One region of the Apilactobacillus apisilvae genome, then DNA from elsewhere that is predicted to be linked to it. Evidence: a T-box and tRNA genes for the amino acid it is inferred to sense, from the RefSeq annotation. Region 1 holds a T-box; the other holds one or more tRNA genes.
The links. The T-box of region 1 lies ahead of leuS (leucine--tRNA ligase). A T-box ahead of a tRNA ligase gene usually reads a tRNA of that ligase, here a tRNA-Leu.

Region 1 (10,919 bases):
TTCCAATCACGATTAATTATATTATCAAATTGTTTGAACGGATTACCAGGTCGATGAGATCTTTTACGTTTAATACGACACCACCAATTGTATTTAGCCATAATTCTTTGAACTTTACTAACACTGCATTTTAAGTGCTTATTAATTAGTGCATAAATTTTACGATAACCATATAAAAACTTTGTTTTTATACATAGTTGTTGAATCTCCTGTTCAATCTGACTTAAATTAAAATGAGCTGCATGTGTTTTATGATAGTAATAGGTACTTCTAGATATATTGAGATACTTACAAATCCTAACTAAAGGTATTTTGGATGTGAAAGTATCGATTAATTTAATAGTAGCTTGATTTACCACAGCCCTTCCATGATTAAATATTTTTTTATAACTTCAAGTTCTTACTTCATTTGTTTAATTTCCATATCTTTTCTGACGTCACTAGGTATTTCTAAATTGCCTTTATTATATTTATATTGTTTGCCAGGCTTTTGATTCAAACGATAATAATCACCATTTCTTACATATTTCCGCCATGTATAAATTAAGCCGTCACTCTTTAAACCAAGTATTTTACAAATCTTTCTACCAGGAACACCTTCATTAAGAAGCCGAACGGCTTCTAGTTTAGTTTCATATGAATATTTATTATTAGTCATACAAAAAACACCTCCGAATTATATTATTTTACCAAATTAAAATAATACTTTTATCGAAAGTGCTTTTATTTATCTGTTCAATATTATAACTTCAGTTCCATAGCTCCCTTTTTTATTTATCAGTTGATAAATCTGTAATAGATTGAGAATAAATTGACATCGCTAATATTAAATCATCGATCGGTTGAAACTCATTAGCTTGATGCATGGTATCTTCGGTCCATGGAAATAAAGCACCAAATGCAACTCCACGCTTCATCATTCTACCGTAAGTTCCACCACCAACAACTTCAGGTTCTGCTTTCTTAACACCAGTCTGATCACGATAAATACTAATTAAACGATTTACAATTGGATCAGCAGGATCCACATAATGAGGAACCATATTATCAGTATTTTTTACAACACCTGAAAATTTAGAAATTGCATTGTTTAAATGCTCTTCAATATTTTCTACTGAAATTCCCTTAGGGTATCTAAAATTGGTATTAATAAATCCACCGTCTGTTTGACTAAATTTCATAATTCCAACATTCATTGTTAAATCACCCATAATTTTATCATGATAATTTGTTGCTAAATGATTAGCTCTTGAGTCGTTATGCAAATATTTAGAAATAAACGTTAAGAAATTATCGGCATCTTCAGTAAATGAAAATTCACTTAAAAATGTTGCTAAATAAGTTCCGGAGTTAACTCCATTTTTAGGTTCCATTCCATGTGCTGATTTACCAATTAAATGTAGTTTAATCCCATTTTCAGTGATTTCTGAATTTCCTTTTAAATCATTATCTTCCATAAAAGTAGTGAATTGGGAATTAATTTCGTCTTTATCATTTACTAAAATATCAGCATAAGCATCACGAGGTACCATATTTTCACGTAATCCAGAATCAAAATTTTTTAATACACAACTTGCATTTTGAGATTGATTATTATTAAAAGTATTTTCAAAAGTAGTATTACCCTTTTCACCATTAATTACTGGAAATTCAGCATCAGGTGAAAAACCAAAATCAGGCTCGGGTTCTAAATCAAAGTAATGTTTCATTCCTGTCCAATTACTTTCTTCATCAGTACCTACTATAAATCTAATTTTACAATTAGGTTTAATATTATTATCTTTCATAATTTTCAATCCATAATAAGCTGCTAATCCCGGTCCCTTGTCATCAGAGACACCACGACCATAAGCATTACCATCTTTAACAACCATTTCAAACGGATTAGTATCCCAGCCTTCACCAGCAGGCATGACGTCAGCATGAGCTAAAATTGCAAAAGTCTTATCACCTTCACCGTATTCAATATAACCTACTAAATTATCTAAATTTTTGGTTTTAAAACCATCACGTTCACCAAACGATAAATATTTTTTTAAAGCATCAGCAGGTCCCTTTCCTAGTGGGAAATCTTTGCTACTATTATTATCATCACGTTCACTATCGATAGAAATTAATGTTTTCAAATCATTTAAATAATCATCTTTATATTTTTTAGCTTGTTTCTTCCAGTTTATCATGCATATACCCCCTAGTGTTAATAACTACATCTTAGCGGTTATCAGTGAACTTTACAAATATAGAATGCTATAATTAAATTATTAGTTTTAATTAGGAGGATACAGAATGAAAAATATAGATTTGTCTGTGGTTAAAAATACTATAAGAGTTCGTCCTAATGATAGTTATAAGGGTACTTATGGTAAAGTTGGCTTGATCGGTGGTAATACTAATTTTGGTGGAGCTATTATTATGGCAACTGAGGCTGCGTTAAACTCTGGGGCAGGATTAATTACAACTTTGACTGATCCTGTTAATTTAACTAGTCTTCACGACCATGCTCCAGAAGCAATGTTCGCTAACTATAATGATGATAGTGAACTAGAAAAGCTTATTCCTACTTTTAATGTAATAGTAATTGGACCTGGACTTGGAACTAATAAAAATAGTTTAAAAATAATAAGTAAAGTTTTTAAACTAGTTAATAATAAGCAAATTTTAGTTATCGATAGTTCTGCAATTACAATGATTAATCAATATGATTTAACATTACCTGATAATCAAATTATTTTTACTCCCCATCAAATGGAATGGCAACGACTTTCAGGTATTAAAATAAGTGACCAAAATGAAGATAATAACATGAAAGTTGTTAATAAGTTAGATAGTATTGTTGTATTAAAATCACATCACACTGAAATTTATAATAAAGAAAAAGTTTTTAAAAATCCTGGAGGTACTCCAGCACAAGCAACCGGAGGTATGGGTGATACTTTAGCTGGTATGATTGGCGGCTTTGTGGCACAGTTTTCTAATGAATATAATGCAGTATTATCAGCTGTATTTTTACATAGTGCAATTGCCGATGAATTAGCTAAAAATCAATATGTAGTTTTACCAACTCATATTATTCAAAGAATTCCCGAATTTATGAAAAAATACGAAAAAAAGGGTTAAATGATCTGACCCCCAAAAGTTGGACAACATTTTTCTAGGATATTAATCCCAAATATTGATTTGGTGATTGGTATCCTAGTTTTTCTTTAATTCTATTTTCATTATAATCCTTAATCCAAGCTTTCATGGCATGGATTAAGGATTCTTTTGTATCATAATGTACATTCATCATTTCACTTTTCATAATGTGAAAGAATGATTCCATTTGTGCATTGTCTAAACATGTCCCTTTACGGGACATGGATTGAATCGCATTATATGATTTTATCGTGTTTACCCATTCATGACTTTGATATTGGATCCCTTGATCACTGTGGACAATAGTTTGTATTTCTTTATTATTAATAATATTTAACGCTTTGTTTAAAGCCACTAAAGTAAATTTAACTGTTGGATGTGCACTAATATTATATGCAATGATTTGATCTGAATAAAGATCCATTACTGGTGATAAATAAACCTTTTGATTTATTAAATTATGACCATATCTAAACTCACTGACATCAGTAGTTATTTTATGACCAAAATGTTGTGACTTAAACTTTCCATTCAATAAATTAGATGCTATATGTCCTACTTGTCCCTTGTATGAATTATATTTGCGTTTCCTTTTACTAAATAGAGTACATTGTAGACTATACTTCTGCATAATTCTTTGTACACACTTATGATTTACATGTTTTCCATTGTTATTTAAATATGCAGTAATTCTGCGATATCCATAGGTCTTATGTTCATTTACTGCTTGCTTAACTTTTAATTCAATGTCTTGTTTAAAAGAAGAAAGCGTAGCTTTCCTATGATAATAATAACTGCTTCTTGAAATGCCTAAAATGTCTAAAATTTTAGATAGTGTCGTTGTTTTAAATAAACTATTTATTATTTTTATAGTTGTAGTTTGACCATGTTTATCTATAATAGTCTTATATTTTAGCTTTATTGATAATTCCAAATTCTTGTTTTCCAAAATTCTTATTTGCTTTATATTGTCTTTTGTGAGATTCTTTTTAAGTGGATGTTTGATTTTCATGTTATTAAGCGTCCCGTTTTCTAGTCTTCATTCCCATATAAATATGGCAGATGGCGAAGATATATTAAAGTGAAGTGCTGTTTCTGGATATTAACTTTTGTGGAGTTTCATCCAGTTCAGCACTTTTAATTTATACATATAAGAATATGATTGTTTACTGTTTTTCACAATTAAACCTTTAAATCCATATTTTTGATACATTTGTACCCATGAAAGTAATGTTGCACTGCCTTTAATACCATATTCATGGTTCAACGAAGTTGAACCTATTCCTGATAAATATTTTAATACTAATTTTAATTTAAACTCGCTATTAAATTTAACCAAAAAAATGACCTCCAAATATCGAACAATTTCTTGTCCAACTTTTGGGGGTCACTTCAAAATCCTATTTAGGATTTAACCTTTTTATTTAATGTGTAATTTATTTCTTAAGTTTTCAGATTGATGTCCAATAACGTAATCAGCAACTCGGCTCTTTAAAGCAAGATATACATATACAAAGCCTCCCGCTAACACTGCTAATGAAACAACAAATCCACTGCCTACTCTACCATATGGCTCCATTAATAGACCAACAACTGTATTGCCCAAATAAACAAATGCTAAAGCTACAATATAGGTAACCAGTGAAAATATCAAAATCCAGTTAATTTTTTCTAGCATTTCATAACTTCTAACACCAAATTGTTTATCTAATGAACGAATAATTAATCCATCGGCAACTAAGAATCCAATTGCGGATGAAATTAATGGACCAAAAGTTCCAAATAGTAAAACCATTGGGATTTGGAAAACTATTTTAGCAATTGTTCCGTATATAAAATATTTAACTGCTAATTTATTCTGCGAAATTCCTTGCATCATAGCTGAAATAACGGTAAATAATCCAAATAAGATAGAAATAACAGAAGAAAAAGCTAATATGTTAGCAGATAAATGATTGTATCCAGTTCCATAAAATAATCGATTTAATGGACCAGCAACTGCGGTCATCCCAAGAGCAGCCGGAATCATAATAAAGGAAAATAAAACAAATCCATTCGATAATTGACGACTAATTCCATCTTTATCTTTCTTAGTAAAGGCTTCTGATAATAAAGGAACCACAGTAATTGCTAAAGCTGAAGCTAAAGAAATCGTAATCATGATTAGTTTATTAGCGTTACCAGCAAAGATAGCATAAAGTTTGTTTAAAACACTCATTGGATAATCAGTAGCTATCTTCATAATATCAAAGAAAGTATATTGATCAATTAACTGAAAAATAGTAATTCCAGCACCTAAAATGATGAATGGAACTGCTTGACTAACTATTTCTTTATATAGATGATTAGCATTAACATGAATTTTATTATTACTATTTTCTACTAAGTGATTATAATAGTCTTTACGTTTTAAATAATAAGCACCTAGTATTAAAAGTCCAGCAACAGAACCAATAAATGCAGCAAAAGTTGATTGTGTAACAGCAGTTATCCAGCTACCATGTACAACTTTCATTATAAAAAATGCTGTAACTAACATATAAATAACTCTAAATAATTGTTCCGCAAATTGTGATATTGCTGATGGTGCCATATCCTGAAATCCTTGAAAATAACCACGAGTTAAACTCATTGTTGGTATGATTAATACAGCCCATGACAATGAATGCATTACAGGAATTACATTAGGATTACCATTATCTAATAATGGTGCACCGAAATAGAGAAATAACGCGCATAAGATTCCAGTTGTTACAGATAAAACCAACCCCCGCTTATACAGTCGAACACTTATTCCGTATTCATTAAGGGCATTATAATGGGCAACTTCTTTAGCAATTGCCGATGGAACTCCAGCAATTGATATAATTAAAAACATACTGTAAACATTGTATCCTTGAACGTATAAAGCATTGGCTTGAAAATATAGATTACCAAACCAAATACTCCAAGGAATAATGTAAATTGCACCTAAGATTCTTGACAAAATGCTACCAGCAGTCATCCATGAAGACCCTTTTAACATTTTGCTTTGCGTTTGGCGATCGCTATTTATTTTTTCTTTACTTTCTTGCATTTAATAGTCCTACTTTCAAATTTGTCTGACCTATTCATTTTAATCAAAATTTATAAAGTAAGCAACTTTAGTAATAAAAAAAAGAGACAAAGTCTCTTTTTATTTTTAAAATTAGTTAGCAACAATGTTAACAATTTTACCTGGAATAACAATAACTTTACGAACATTTTTACCATTAGTAAATTCAATAACCTTATCGTCATTTAAAGCAACTTTTTCAATATCTTCTTTTGACATATCTTTGGCAACTTTAATATGTGCTCTAACTTTACCATTAACCTGTACTACCATTTGAATTTCGTCATCAATCATTTTGCTTTCATCATAATCTGGCCACTTAGCATAAGTAATGGATTCATCATGGCCCATCTTATTCCATAATTCTTCAGCCATATGAGGAACAATTGGTGCAAGTAGTTTAATGAAGCCTTCCATATAATCTAGATATAAAGTATTTTGTTTATAACATTCATTAACAAATACCATCATACTTGAAATAGCAACATTAAATCTTAAGTTCTCGTAGTCATCAGTAACTGTTTTAACAGTTTTATTATAAATTTTATCTAGTTTTCCATCATTAACAGTAACAATACGATCGCGTAATTGGTTATTATCATCCATGATTAAACGCCATACACGCTTAATCCATCTATTAGCACCATTTAATCCATCAGTACTCCATGGTTTTGCTTCAGTTAATGGCCCCATAAACATTTCGTATAATCTCAGAGTGTCAGCACCATATTTTTCAACAATTTCATCTGGATTAACAACATTACCTTTAGATTTAGACATTTTTTCATGATTAGTACCTAAAATCATCCCTTGGTTAACTAATTTTTGGAATGGTTCCTTAGTTGGTACAATTCCTAAATCATAAAGTACCTTATGCCAAAATCTAGCATATAGTAAGTGAAGAACAGCGTGTTCAGCTCCACCAATATATAAATCAACTGGTAACCACTGTTTTAATAATTCTGGATCAGCAAGTTGCTTATCGTTATGAGCATCAATATACCTTAGATAATACCATGAACTACCTGCCCATTGTGGCATTGTGTTAGTTTCACGCTTACCTTTACGTCCATTTTTATCAACAACATTTACCCAATCATCAATATTAGCTAATGGAGATTCACCGGTACCAGAAGGTTCAATATTTTTCGCTTCAGGTAATTTTAATGGCAATTCATCTTCTGGAACCAATGAAGTACTGCCATCTTCCCAATGAATAACTGGAATTGGTTCTCCCCAATATCTTTGACGTGAGAAAATCCAATCTCTTAAACGGTAATTAGTCTTAGAATGACCTGCTTTATGTTCTTCCAGCCAACTAATTGCTGCTTCAATAGCTTCCTTTTTACCCATGCCATCTAAGAATTCGGAGTTAACATGTTTACCGTCACCAGTGTATGCTTCCTTAGAAACATCGCCACCTTCAATAACCGGTTTAATTGACAAATTAAACTTAGTAGCAAATTCATAATCACGGTCATCATGAGCAGGAACAGCCATAATAGCACCAGTTCCATATGATGATAGTACATAATCACCAATCCAAATTGGTAGTTTTTCTCCATTAATTGGATTAATTCCATATGCTCCTGTAAATACACCTGATTTATCTTTATTCAAATCAGTTCTTTCCAAATCAGACTTAGTAGCAACTTCTTTCTGATAAGCCTTAACTGCTTCTTTTTGATCATCAGTAGTAATCTTATCTACTAAGTCATGTTCAGGAGCAAGAACCATATAAGAAGCACCAAATAATGTATCTGGTCTAGTGGTAAATACTTCAACTTTTTCATCTTTATGGCCATCAACAGCGAAAAATACACTTGCACCCTTAGAACGACCAATCCAATTTCTTTGCATTTCTTTGATACTTTCAGGCCAATCTAAATCATCCAAATCATCAATTAAACGATCAGCATAAGCAGTGATTTTTAGAACCCATTGAGTCATTGGAACTCGATATACTGGATATCCACCTCGTTCAGTTTTGCCATCTTTAACTTCTTCATTGGCAACGACGGTTCCCCCCATAAAATCAGGAGCCCAGTTAACTTCAATCTTATCTTCATAAGCAAGACCTTTTTTATAAAGTTGTTCAAAAATCCATTGAGTCCATTTGTAGTATTTAGGATCGGTAGTATTTACTTCACGATCCCAATCATATGAAAAACCTAAAGATTTAATTTGTTCTCTAAAATGTTCGATGTTTTTTTCAGTAAAGCTTCCAGGATGATGACCCGTTTTCAAAGCATACTGTTCTGCTGGTAGTCCAAAAGCATCGAAGCCAATTGGATGCAAAACATTTTTGCCTTGCATTCTTTTCATTCTGGACATAATGTCAGTAGCAGTGTAACCTTCTGGATGTCCAACGTGTAAGCCTTGTCCTGAAGGATATGGAAACATATCTAAAGCATAGTAATTTTCTTTATTAGCATCATTAGTTGTTTTGAAAGTTTTGTTATTTTCCCAAAATTTTTGCCATTTTTGTTCTATTTTAAGATGATCATAAGGCATTATAAATTCCTCCTATAAAGTTTATTAAATAATAAAAAAGTCCTATAAGTAAATATGAAAAATACTTATAGGACGAAAAGATTCCGCGGTACCACCTAAATTTTTTGTATAAAATACAAAACCCCTTGTAGTATCCATAACGCGGAAAACGTTTTAACCTAATAATTTCAGTTAAAATTTCAACGATGAGTTCAAAAAATTCATATCTAAATTCACAGCAACCATTTAGTTTCTTAATATATCAATTAATTTACTAGTTCGTATCAGCAATTTATTATTTAATAGTTTAATTATTTATAATATACCAGTATATAAATTTAAAATCAAGACTACATAAAATAATCTTAATATATTATAAAATGATATAATTTAATCAACATTTAGTTAAAGGAGATCATAAAAATCAAATTACAACCATCACTAAGATATAGCCATCAATTATTAAAAAACATTGTTCAACCTGGTAACATAGTTGTTGATGCAACCGTTGGTAAGGGTAACGATACTGCATTTTTAGCTAGGTTAGTTAAAAATAAAGGTAAAGTTTATGGATTTGATTTACAAAAAGAAGCTATTCAAATCACTCAGAATCGATTAGATGAAAACGATTTAAAAAACGTTCAACTATTTAATACTGGACATGAAAATATTAAAAAATATGTAAAAGAAAACATTAGTGCAGCAATTTTTAATTTAGGATATTTACCAGGTGGAAATAAGAATATTATTACAAAACCAAATACTACACTAAAAGCCATTAAAGATTGTTTATATTTGTTAGAACAAAATGGTATAGTTGTTTTAGTGCTTTATTATGGACATCAAGGTGGCAAAGAGGAAAAAAATAGTGTATTGAGTTTTGTAAAAAATTTAAATCAAAAACAATATTCTGTATTAGAATATAAGTTTATCAATCAGATTAACGAACCACCTATTCTCATAGCTATACAAAAAAAGTAAAAAGATGTGGCTAATTTAGCTACGTCTTTTTACTTTTTTATCTAAGAAATTAATTATTAATGCTAAAACAACCAACAATAAACAAACAAAAAATACTAAATGTAGAGAATTAAGTAAAATCTCTTTAAAAGACGATATTGTTTTTGAAGATAATTGATGGTCAGATTTATAGTACATAAGTTCATTAACAGAAGATGCATTTACTAAATCAGAATGCAAAGAGCCAATTTTAATTTCTCTATTTGTGACCATTTCTAAAACAGAAAGTATTAAGGTTTGACCAATAATTCTGCTTAAACTGTTAAAAGAAGTTGCCACCCCTAATTTATCATTATCAACAATATTTTGAGAAATAACAGTACTATTAGTTATCGTTAATCCAAAACCGATTCCACAAATTCCAGAAATAACTGCAAAGTTTATTAAACTTAAATAAATTGATAAGTTTAATAATAAGATTGCTGATATCAAAAGACATGTTAGACCGGTAATTGTTACGTAAAACGCATTTGTTTTAGATAATAGCCAACCAGATAGAAAGGAACCAGCAATCCAAAAAATAGATATTGGAGTAATAACCAATCCAGATATAGATGCAGATAGTCGCATAATACCTTGTATCCATATTGGTAAATATATTTCTAAACTAAAAACAAATCCACTAATTAAAAGAGAAACTATATTTTGTATAATAAAAGTCTTGTTATGAAATAATGACATTGGAATAATTGGATTCTTCGATTTATATTCGGTTCTAATAAACAAAATAAAGGAAATAATTGATATAATAATTAAATAATATGTTTCATCCATCTTAACAGACAAAGAATCAATAAACTGAATCAAATTCATAACAGAAAACAATAAAATAGATAAATATATTATGCCTAAATAATCTACTTTTTGTTTAATATAATTAGAATTTTCATTTAAATTAAAACTAATTAATATGATTGACATTAATATAATTGGAACTGTCCAAAAAAATATCCAACGCCAATTAAAAATATCAACTATTAGACCACCTAATAAAGGCGCTAAGGTTAAAGATATTCCCCATATTGCACCATTTATTCCTATCATTTTAGACTTTTTATTCATACAGTAGATATCTGCAATAATAGTATAAGATAGTGGCATAATGGATCCAGCACCAATTCCTTGAATAGCTCGAAATATTATTAAAGTTTCTATATTATTAGAAATTCCAGCGAAT
Region 2 (10,919 bases), 450 kb from region 1:
CTTTACCTGAAACTAAAACTGGCTCGAAAGCTTGAATTCCAAGTCTATGAAGAGTAGGTGCACGGTTTAATAGAACTGGATGTTCTTTAATAACATCTTCTAATACATCAAAAACTTCTTCATCTTTACGTTCAATTTGACGTTTAGCTGATTTAATATTTGATGCAATTTCTCTAGAAACTAGTTCTTTCATAACAAATGGCTTGAATAATTCAAGTGCCATTGGAACTGGTAGTCCCATTTGGTTAAATTTCAAGAATGGTCCAACATCAATAACTGAACGACCAGAATAGTCAACACGTTTACCAAGTAAGTTTTGTCTGAAACGACCTTGCTTACCTTTTAGCATATGTGAAAGTGACTTCAAAGGTCTATTACCTGGTCCGGCAACTGGACGACCACGACGACCATTATCAATCAAAGCATCAACAGCTTCTTGTAGCATACGTTTTTCATTTTGAACGATGATACCAGGAGCATGTAAATCTAATAATCGCTTCAAACGGTTATTACGGTTAATAACACGACGATATAAATCGTTCAAATCAGAAGTCGCAAAACGGCCACCTTCAAGTTGAACCATAGGTCTTAAGTCAGGTGGAACAACTGGAATTGCTTCCATAATCATCCAAGTTAAATCATTACCTGATTGAACGAATGATTCAAGAATATCTAGTCTTCTAACAGCACGAACACGTTTTTGACCGGTAGCTTTCTTTAATTGGTCTTTTAATTCAGCAACTTCTTTCTTAACATCAACATTGTTAAGTAAGGTTCTTATAGCTTCAGCACCAATCTTACCTTCAAAACGGTTACCATATTCTTGTTTCTTTTGACGATAGTCTTGTTCTGACATAAGTTGTTTATTTTCTAGTGGTGTATCACCAGGATCAGTAACAACGTATGATGCAAAGTAGATAATTTCTTCCAATGCACGAGGACTCATATCTAAAATAAGTCCCATACGACTTGGAATACCTTTAAAGTACCAAATATGAGTAACTGGAGCAGCTAATTCAATGTGTCCCATACGTTCACGACGTACTTTTGAACGAGTAACTTCAACTCCACAGCGATCACAAACGATACCCTTATATCTAATACGTTTATATTTACCACAAGCACATTCCCAGTCTTTAGTTGGACCGAAAATTCTTTCATCGAATAAACCATCTTTTTCTGGTTTTAGAGTTCTATAGTTAATGGTTTCTGGTTTTTTAACTTCACCAAATGACCAACTACGAATCTTGTCAGAAGATGCTAAACCGATTTGCATGCTTGAAAATTTATTTACATCGACCAATGGATAGTCCCCTTTCTTTATTCCTTAGTGTTGGTATTTGTTTTGTCAGCTTTAGCATTTTCTTGTTCTTGTTGTTCAGCCTTTTGTTTTTCAGCAAGCTTACTTAAAGCATCAACATTAACAACTTCATCATCTTCGCCATCTAAGTCACGAAGTTCGATTTCTTTGTCATCTGAATCAAGAACTTTCATATCTAATCCTAATGCTTGTAATTCTTTAACTAGAACACGGAATGATTCAGGAACACCTGGCTTAGGAATTGGTTCACCTTTAACAATTGCTTCATAAGTCTTAACACGTCCAACAACATCATCAGATTTATAAGTTAAGATTTCTTGCAATGTATAAGCAGCACCGTAAGCTTCAAGAGCCCAAACTTCCATTTCACCAAAACGTTGTCCACCAAATTGTGCTTTACCACCAAGTGGTTGTTGAGTAACTAGTGAATATGGTCCAATAGCACGGGCATGAATCTTGTCATCAACCATGTGAGCAAGTTTCAAGTAGTGCATTACACCAACAGCAACACGTTTATCAAATGGTTCACCAGTACGTCCATCATAAACGATTGATTTACCATCTGAAGCCATTCCAGCTTCTTTAACAGCCCCCCAAATATCAGTGTCACGAGCACCATCGAAAACAGGAGTACTTACATGAATACCTAATTTTCTTGCTGCCATACCTAAATGCAATTCAAGAACTTGTCCAATATTCATACGGGAAGGCACACCCATAGGACTCAATAAAATATCTACGGGAGTTCCATCTGGTAAGTAAGGCATATCTTCTTCAGGGATAACAATAGATACGGTACCTTTGTTACCATGACGACCAGACATCTTGTCCCCTACTTGAATTTTACGTTTTTGAGCAATGTATACACGAACCATCTTATTTACACCTGGAGATAGTTCATCACCATTTTTTCTAGTAAATACTTTTACATCTTGAACAATACCGCCACCACCGTGAGGTACTCGTAATGAAGTATCACGAACTTCACGTGATTTTTCACCAAAAATGGCATGTAGTAATCTTTCTTCGGCTGATAACTCAGTTACACCCTTAGGAGTTACTTTACCAACTAAAATATCACCATCATGAACTTCAGCACCAACACGAATAGTTCCTTCTTCGTTAAGATCCTTTAATGAATCTTCACCAACGTTAGGAATTTCTCTAGTCATTTCTTCAGGCCCAAGTTTAGTATCTCTAGTTTCTGATTCGTATTCTTCAATATGAATTGAAGTATATACATCATCACGAACTAATCTTTCTGAGATACCGATGGCATCTTCGAAGTTATAACCTTGCCAAGTCATAAATGCAACAACTGGATTTTGTCCTAGTGCTAATTCTCCATTTTCCATTGAAGGACCATCAGCTAGAATTTCATCAGCATCAACATGATCATTTGCACGAACAATTGGACGTTGGTTGTAGTTTTTACCACCATTGGAACGTTGGAATTTCATCAATTTGTAAGTGTCTAATGTCCCATCTTCACGACGAACACGAACTTCTTCAGCATCAACATATTCAACATTACCTGGATGTTTACAAATTAAGGCAACTCCAGAATCATGAGCAGCTTTGTATTCAATTCCAGTTCCAACTAATGGAGCATGTGGATTAACCAAAGGAACTGCTTGGCGTTGCATATTAGCACCCATTAAAGCACGGTTAGAATCATCATTTTCCAAGAAAGGAATACATGCAGTCGCAACTGAAACTACTTGCTTAGGTGAAACATCCATGTAATCGACGTTTTCAATTTTAGTTTCAATATTGTTGGACTTATATCTAGCCATAACGATATCATTTGAAAATGAACCGTCTTCATCTAATGGAGAGTTAGCTTGTGCAACCACAAAGTTATCTTCTTCATCTGCTGATAAGTAATCAATCTTATCAGTAACCTTATGAGTATCCCATGAAACACGACGATATGGAGTTTCAATAAATCCATATTTATTGATCTTAGCATAGCTTGAAAGTGAGTTAATCAAACCAATATTAGGACCTTCAGGTGTTTCAATTGGACAAATACGGCCATAGTGAGTGTAGTGAACATCACGAACTTCATATCCAGCACGGTCTCTAGTTAAACCACCAGGTCCCAATGCAGATAGACGACGTTTATGAGTTAATTCACCTAATGGGTTGGTTTGATCCATGAATTGAGATAGTTGTGAAGAACCAAAAAATTCTTTGATAGATGCTACAACTGGACGAATGTTAATTAATTGTTGTGGCGTAACGGTACTAGTATCTTGAATAGACATACGTTCACGTACAACACGTTCCATTCGTGCTAAACCAATTCTAAATTGATTTTGTAATAATTCACCAACTGAACGAATACGACGATTACCCAAGTGATCGATATCATCTGGTTCACCAATTCCTTCTTGTAGATTGAAGAAGTAGTTAATTGAAGAAACAATATCGGCAGGAGTAATGTGTTGATAGTCTAATGGAATATTGTCATTACCAATTACATTAACAACATGGTCTGGATCAGTTTCTGATTGAACCTTAATGATTTGTACAGTCATTGGTTCAGGAACAACTGATTGCTCTGAAGGATTGAATGTATAAGCTTTAAAGTCTTCACGATCCAAGTATGAACTTAGAGTCTTCATAACATTTTTATCTATGACTGTTCCCTTGTTAGCAATAATTTCACCAGTATCAGGATCTGCTAAAGTTTCAGCAAGAGTTAAACCTAATAAACGAGTCTTTAAACTTAGCTTGTTATTAGTTTTGTAACGTCCTACTGGAGCCATATCATAACGCTTGTGATCAAAGAATCTAGTTGTTAGTAAACTACGAGAAGAGTCTGCAGTCTTAGGTTCACCTGGACGTAAACGTTCATAGATATCTTTTAATGATTCTTCAACACGAGAATCTTCAGTATCTTTATGAACATCTTTTTCCAATGTAAGTGATAGACTGTCATTACTACCTAAAATTTGAGTAATTTCATCATCAGAACCGAATCCTAAAGCACGTACTAGTTCAGTGATAGGTAACTTTCTAGTTCTATCAATACGTACATATGAAAGATTCTTAGCATCTGTTTCAAATTCCATCCATGCACCACGGTTAGGAATTACAGTAGTCCCGTATGAGAGACGACCATTTTTGGCTTTTTCTTCATGGAAAAAGACTCCTGGTGAACGTACTAATTGTGAAACGATAACACGTTCAGCACCATTAATGATAAATGTTCCTTGATCAGTCATAAGTGGGAAATCACCAAAGAATACATCTTGAGTTTTAATTTCACCAGTTTCATGATTGGTCAATTTTAAAGTAATATGAAGCGGAGCAGAGTAGTTTGCCTCATGATCTCGTGCTTCAGAAACAGTATACTTAGGTTCTAATAGTTGGTAATCAACAAATTCTAATGAAAGTTTTCCTTGAAAATCGTCAATTGGCATAATGCCATTAAACATTTCACGCAAACCTTCATCTAAAAACCATTTGTATGAATCAGTTTGAATTTCAATTAAATTAGGTAAATCAAGAACTTCCTTGATTTGAGAGTAACTTCTTCGAATACGGTGTTTACCATATTTAACTAAATGTCCTGCCAAGTTCTTCACCTCTCCAAAATATTCTACGAAGGATTATATTACATTTTCATTACAATTAACTTTTTTTGCTTATTTTTACTAAAAATGGGCAAAAAAAAACCAAAATAAGTAAATCAAATAAACTTATTTTTGGTTAATTATAAGCGTGCTCGACGGACAATAGATCGCCAGCACACATTTAACTTCGTAGTTACATATATAGTATAGTATACTTTTAAAAAAACAAAGTCAATAGTTATACAAAAAAAGAGGAAAAATTCCCTCTTTTTGTATTATATTTTTACCGCATTTTTATTATCAGCGTTTTTTTTAGTAATACTAATCTTACCTTTAGAAGCACCAATGCTAATATTATCACCTGGTTTAATTTCTCCAGATAGCATTCCTTCTGAAAGTTTATCTTCAACTTCAGCTTGAATTGTTCTTCTAATTGGACGAGCACCAAATTCCGGATTAAATCCTTTATCAGCAATTAAATCAACAGAACTAGGTGTCATTTTAACGTTAATTCCTTGTGCTCTAACACGATCAAGTAAGTCAGCAGTCATTAGCTTAACAATTTCTTGAACTTGTTTCTTATTAAGTTCATGGAAAATAATTGTTTCATCAATCCGATTTAAGAATTCTGGTCTAAAGAACTTCTTCATTTGAGCTTTAATAGTTGCAGACATAGCCTTATATTGATTTTCTTCTTGGTCTTCAGACTCGGCACCAAAACCAACAGTGGTTTTATCACGAAGAGATGTTGCACCCAAGTTAGAAGTCATAATAAGAACTGTATTTCTAAAGTCAACATGACGACCCTTAGCATCAGTTAAATAACCATCATCTAAAACTTGTAACAATAGATTAAATACATCTGGATGAGCTTTTTCAACTTCATCAAATAAAACTACTGAGTAAGGATGTCTTCTAACCTTTTCAGTTAATTGACCACCTTCATCGTAACCAACATAACCAGGAGCAGAACCAACCATTCGACTAGTTGAAGTTTTTTCCATATATTCAGACATATCAATTCTAATAATATCATCCTTAGAGCCAAACATTTCTTCAGCTAAATCTTTTGCCAATTCAGTTTTACCGACACCAGTAGGTCCTAAGAAGATAAATGATCCAATTGGACGATTTGGATTTTTTAGTCCACTACGTGCTCTTCTAATTGCACGAGAAACAGCAGATACAGCTTCATCTTGACCAATGATTTTTTTATGCAAAATATTTTCTAAGTTAACTAAACGGTTAGCATCCGATTTTTTCATCTTGGTAACTGGAACCCCAGTCCATTCTGAAACAATCTTAGCAACATCTTCACCAGTATCTTTTAACTTGTAATCACGATTTTGCTTAGTTTGTTGTTGTTTAGCCTCTAATTTAGAAACGTCAGATTCAATTTCTAAACGAAGTGCCTGCTCTTTTTCACGAACAGCAACTGCATCTTCAAATTTTTGCTCTTCAATTAATGCTTCCATTTGGTTTTTATATTCATTTAATTTAGCTTCTTTTTCAGATAGCTTATCAGAATCATCTAAATTATCAATTCTTACCATTGCAGCAGATTCATCAATTAAATCAATAGCCTTATCTGGTAAAAATCTATCACTAATATATCTAGTTGATAATTCAACAGCTTTATCAATTGCATCATCAGTGATATTTACTTGATGATGGTCTTCGTACTTAGCACGAATCCCTTTCAAAATTTGTTTAGTTTCTGACTTAGTTGGTTCAGGAACATCAACTGTTTCAAAACGTCTTGCTAAAGCGCCATCTTTTTCAATATGCTTTTGATATTCGTTTAAGGTAGTTGCACCAATAGTTTGAATTTCACCACGAGCTAACGCTGGCTTCAAAATATTAGAAGCATCAATCGCACCTTCAGCACCACCGGCGCCCATTAAAGTATGCAATTCGTCAATAAATAGAATAACATGCCCATCATCTTTAATTTCTTGAATGATTTTCATTAAACGTTTTTCAAACTCACCACGATACTTAGTTCCAGCAACTAAAGTTCCCATTTCAAGCATCATTAAACGCTTATTAGAGATATCTTCTGGAACTTCTTTCTTAACCATTTTACGAGCTAGCCCTTCAACTACAGCTGTTTTACCAACTCCAGCTTCACCTAATAATACTGGATTATTTTTAGTACGACGACTAAGGACTTGAATAACTCGTTTAATAACGCCATCGCGGCCAATTGTAGGATCAATCAAGCCCTCATTAGCTTGTTTAGTCAAATCAGTAGCTAAAGAATCAAGTGTGGGTGTCCCAACTTTCTTTCGAGATTCTCTAGAACCTGGAAATGGAATGTGTTTAGTATTGTTATTATTACCAGAAACACCCATCTTGCGTAATAATACCGTTTTTATATTAGAAATTGAACTATCACCAGAGTTCATACTCCCCAATACCTTACTTGATAAAACATCAGGAGTATCAAGCAATGCTAATAATAAGTGTTCAGTTCCAATTTTAATAGAACCGTACTTTTTAGCTAATTGTCCAGACATTGTCAAAATACTTTGTGACTTTGGAGAATATGGTAAGTAAGTATTCTTATCTGGATCCTTAAAATTACCATAGCCAATCATAAGTTCAATTTCACCTTTAATATCATCTTCAGAAATACCACATTGTTGTAGTGCTGAATAAGCAATACCATTTTTTTCAATTGTTAAAGCTAGTAACAAATGTTCAGTACCAACAGCTTGGTGTCCAAAAGTTTTCGCCTGTTCTTGTGCTAAAATTAAAACGTTCTTTGCACTTGGAGTAAAAATGTTATCCATGAAATAGCCCCACTTTCTAGCTTTTATATCTCAAATCATTCAATATTGAGATCATAATTTTAGCTCTAATTTTATTTTCAAAAACTTTATTGCCAATGGATAAAGTATGCTTATTAGTAGCAGAAATCAATAATTCTGCTTCATTATCAGTAATCAGTTCATTCGCAAGTAAAGTGCCAATTACGGCCTTACCTTCACGCTGAGATATACTATCACCGATTGCAGTAATCAGTGTATCTAAAATATCTAAATTTTCAAGCAACTTAACCTTTTCAATTCTTATATATCCACCACCGCCACGTTTACTTTCAACAGTATAACCATTTTGAATGGTAAATCTAGTTTTTATAACATAGTTAATTTGAGATGGAACAACATCGAAAAGGTTGGCAATGTCAGACCGGCTAATTTCTACTTTTTCATCGTCGGCCAATATCTTCTTTAAATACGCTTCAATAATATCAGAAAGATTTTTACCTTGCATATAAATAACCGTCCCATCTTTGACTAATATTGACTTTTATTATACGGAGTTATGATTCAAATTAAAAGTATTTTGAATTATTCATATACAAAAAATGAGAAAACAACTCAACTACATCTCCACTTTCATATAAAAGTAAGAATTAGTCAAATTATTTTCTCATTATAAAAGATTATCGGGAAGACAGGATTCGAACCTGCGACCCCCTGGTCCCAAACCAGGTGCTCTACCAAGCTGAGCTACTTCCCGAAATAAAAAAATGCACCCAGTAGGACTCGAACCTACAACCTTCTGATTCGTAGTCAGACACTCTATCCAGTTGCGCTATGGGTGCAAAATAATATATTCAATTAAATGCCGAGGACCGGGATCGAACCGGTACGGTTATTACTAACCGCAGGATTTTAAGTCCTGTGCGTCTGCCAATTCCGCCACCCCGGCAGGCATTTTACAATATAAAAAGCGGAAGACGAGATTCGAACTCGCGACCCCCACCATGGCAAGGTGATGTTCTACCACTGAACTACTTCCGCATATGCCGACTAGATGATTCGAACACCCGACCTCTTCATTACTAGTGAAGCGCTCTAGCCAACTGAGCTAAGTCGGCAGTATATGCTGTGCATAATGCGGGCGAAGGGATTCGAACCCCCACTTCCATATAGAAACTAGAACCTAAATCTAGCGCGTCTGCCAGTTCCGCCACGCCCGCAAGTTGCTTTTTTAAATTGTAATGAGCCGTGGCAGGTTCGAACTGCCGACCCTCTGATTAAAAGTCAGATGCTCTACCGGCTGAGCTAACGGCTCAATGGAGGATACAGGGCTCGAACCTGTGACCTCCTGCTTGTAAGGCAGATGCTCTCCCAACTGAGCTAATCCTCCATAAGGTCTTTCCGATAAATTGTCTTAACAAGACAACTATTTAATAATATCACTTAAGTTTTAGAAAGTCAATAACTTTTTTAAATTATATTTTTGCATATCTCAAAAACTCAACAAAAAATAGTATATCTAAAATCAGACCATTTGTCTACCCTATTTTTAAATTTTTTATAAAAAAGAGACAATCATCGAGATTGTCTCAAATTTAAAATAATAATTAGTCTTCTTTTGTAATCTTCTTCATACCATGCATATATGGTTGTAATACTTCTGGAATATCAACAGTTCCGTCTTCATTTTGATAATTCTCCAAAATAGCAGCAACTGTTCTACCAACAGCAAGTCCTGATCCATTTAATGTATGAACATATTGTAATTTACCATTTTCATCACGGTATTGGATATGAGATCTTCTAGCTTGGAAGTCAGTTGTATTTGAGCAACTTGAAATTTCACGATAGCGACCTTGTGCAGGCATCCATACTTCCAAATCATGAGTCATTGCAGCAGTAAAACTCATATCACTAGTAGTTAAAGTAATTACATGGTATGGAATCTTTAATAATTTAAGTAATGATTCAGCATGTTCAGTGATACTTTCTAACGCATCCCATGAATCTTCTGGCTTAGTGAATTGTACCATTTCAACCTTATTAAATTGGTGTAAACGAATTAATCCACGAGTATCACGACCAGCACTACCAGCTTCTGATCTGAATGCAGGTGTTAAAGCAGTAAACTTAACTGGTAATTTTTCGGTTGGAATAACTTCATCGCGATAGTAATTAACCAATGGCACTTCTGCTGTTGGAATCATTGTCAAATCACTGTCAGCAATTTCGAATCCAGCTTTATTTTCTAAGAACTTAGGAAATTGACCAGTTCCATACATTGAGGCTGAATTTACCATGTATGGTGGCAATACTTCTTTATAACCTGCTTTATCATTTTGATCTAAGTAGAAATTATAAACAGCACGTTCTAGCTTAGCACCAGCACCCATATAGTAAACAAAACGACTACCAGCAACTTTAGCACTAGCATCAAAATCTAAAATTCCTAATTTTTCACCAATGTCCCAATGATGTTTGGGTTCGAAGTTGAAATCACGAGTTTTCCCAATTTTACGTAATTCAACAGCACCCTCTTCAGTTAAACTAACTGGAACGTCATCTGCAGGAATATTTGGTAAATGAGCTGCCAAATCTTGTTGGTCTTTTTCTACTTTTTCCAAATCAGCATCTAATTGTTTGATATCAGAACCAACTTGTTTCATTTCATTAATTGCATCAGTTGCATCTTCTTTGTTACGTTTTGCTTCAGCAATTTTTTTAGATGCCTTATTTTTATCAGCTTTTAAAGTTTCGCTCTTAAGAATTAAATCACGGCGTTTTTCGTCATAACCAATTAATTTATCAATTGTTTCAGCTTTAATACCTCTAGTAGCTAACTTATCCTTAATAAAATCAGGATTTTGTCTAATCATTTTCATATCTAACATAATAATAACCTCCCAATGGATAATAAAAAAGAAGGCCTCATCCATTGGGACGAAGACCTTCTTTTCGCGGTACCACCCAAGTTCTTAGTCAAAAATTAACTAAACACTCGTACAATGATAACGGCCATTTACCGTGTAGCATTACCTACCCACTTTTACGTATGTCGGAATTTTCGACTTGTGATTCTCACCAACCATCACATCTCTTAATGTCTACTTAATAAACATACTTCGCGTTTAACTCTATAAATTAATAATATTACATCTAATTTAGATAATCAACTATTTTAAGTTTAATTCTACTAACTTATCATCAACTTGCTTAATAACTGCTTTCAAGTCATTTTCATTT

Region 2: it has a tRNA-Leu gene. The T-box ahead of leuS (leucine--tRNA ligase) is inferred to sense a tRNA for this amino acid. The anticodon was not compared.

Annotation. Positions count from the first base shown of each region.
Region 1 covers NZ_CP093362.1:220,897-231,815, reverse strand. Annotated here, with positions in the region: gene MOO46_RS01185 (IS3 family transposase) at 1-359, opposite strand, end outside; gene MOO46_RS01180 (transposase) at 401-658, opposite strand; gene pepV (dipeptidase PepV) at 771-2,180, opposite strand; gene MOO46_RS01170 (NAD(P)H-hydrate dehydratase) at 2,287-3,117, shown strand; gene MOO46_RS01165 (IS3 family transposase) at 3,152-4,147, opposite strand; gene MOO46_RS01160 (helix-turn-helix domain-containing protein) at 4,238-4,474, opposite strand; gene MOO46_RS01155 (putative polysaccharide biosynthesis protein) at 4,556-6,211, opposite strand; gene leuS (leucine--tRNA ligase) at 6,323-8,743, opposite strand; T-box leader at 8,809-9,019, opposite strand; gene MOO46_RS01145 (class I SAM-dependent methyltransferase) at 9,146-9,703, shown strand; gene MOO46_RS01140 (MDR family MFS transporter) at 9,719-10,919, opposite strand, start outside.
Region 2 covers NZ_CP093362.1:673,707-684,625, forward strand. Annotated here, with positions in the region: gene rpoC (DNA-directed RNA polymerase subunit beta') at 1-1,303, opposite strand, end outside; gene rpoB (DNA-directed RNA polymerase subunit beta) at 1,321-4,917, opposite strand; gene MOO46_RS03540 (ATP-dependent Clp protease ATP-binding subunit) at 5,181-7,700, opposite strand; gene MOO46_RS03545 (CtsR family transcriptional regulator) at 7,717-8,184, opposite strand; tRNA gene MOO46_RS03550 (tRNA-Pro) at 8,360-8,433, opposite strand; tRNA gene MOO46_RS03555 (tRNA-Arg) at 8,445-8,518, opposite strand; tRNA gene MOO46_RS03560 (tRNA-Leu) at 8,540-8,625, opposite strand; tRNA gene MOO46_RS03565 (tRNA-Gly) at 8,646-8,717, opposite strand; tRNA gene MOO46_RS03570 (tRNA-Thr) at 8,721-8,794, opposite strand; tRNA gene MOO46_RS03575 (tRNA-Leu) at 8,813-8,896, opposite strand; tRNA gene MOO46_RS03580 (tRNA-Lys) at 8,919-8,991, opposite strand; tRNA gene MOO46_RS03585 (tRNA-Val) at 8,994-9,066, opposite strand; gene serS (serine--tRNA ligase) at 9,284-10,567, opposite strand; gene MOO46_RS03595 (deoxynucleoside kinase) at 10,850-10,919, opposite strand, start outside.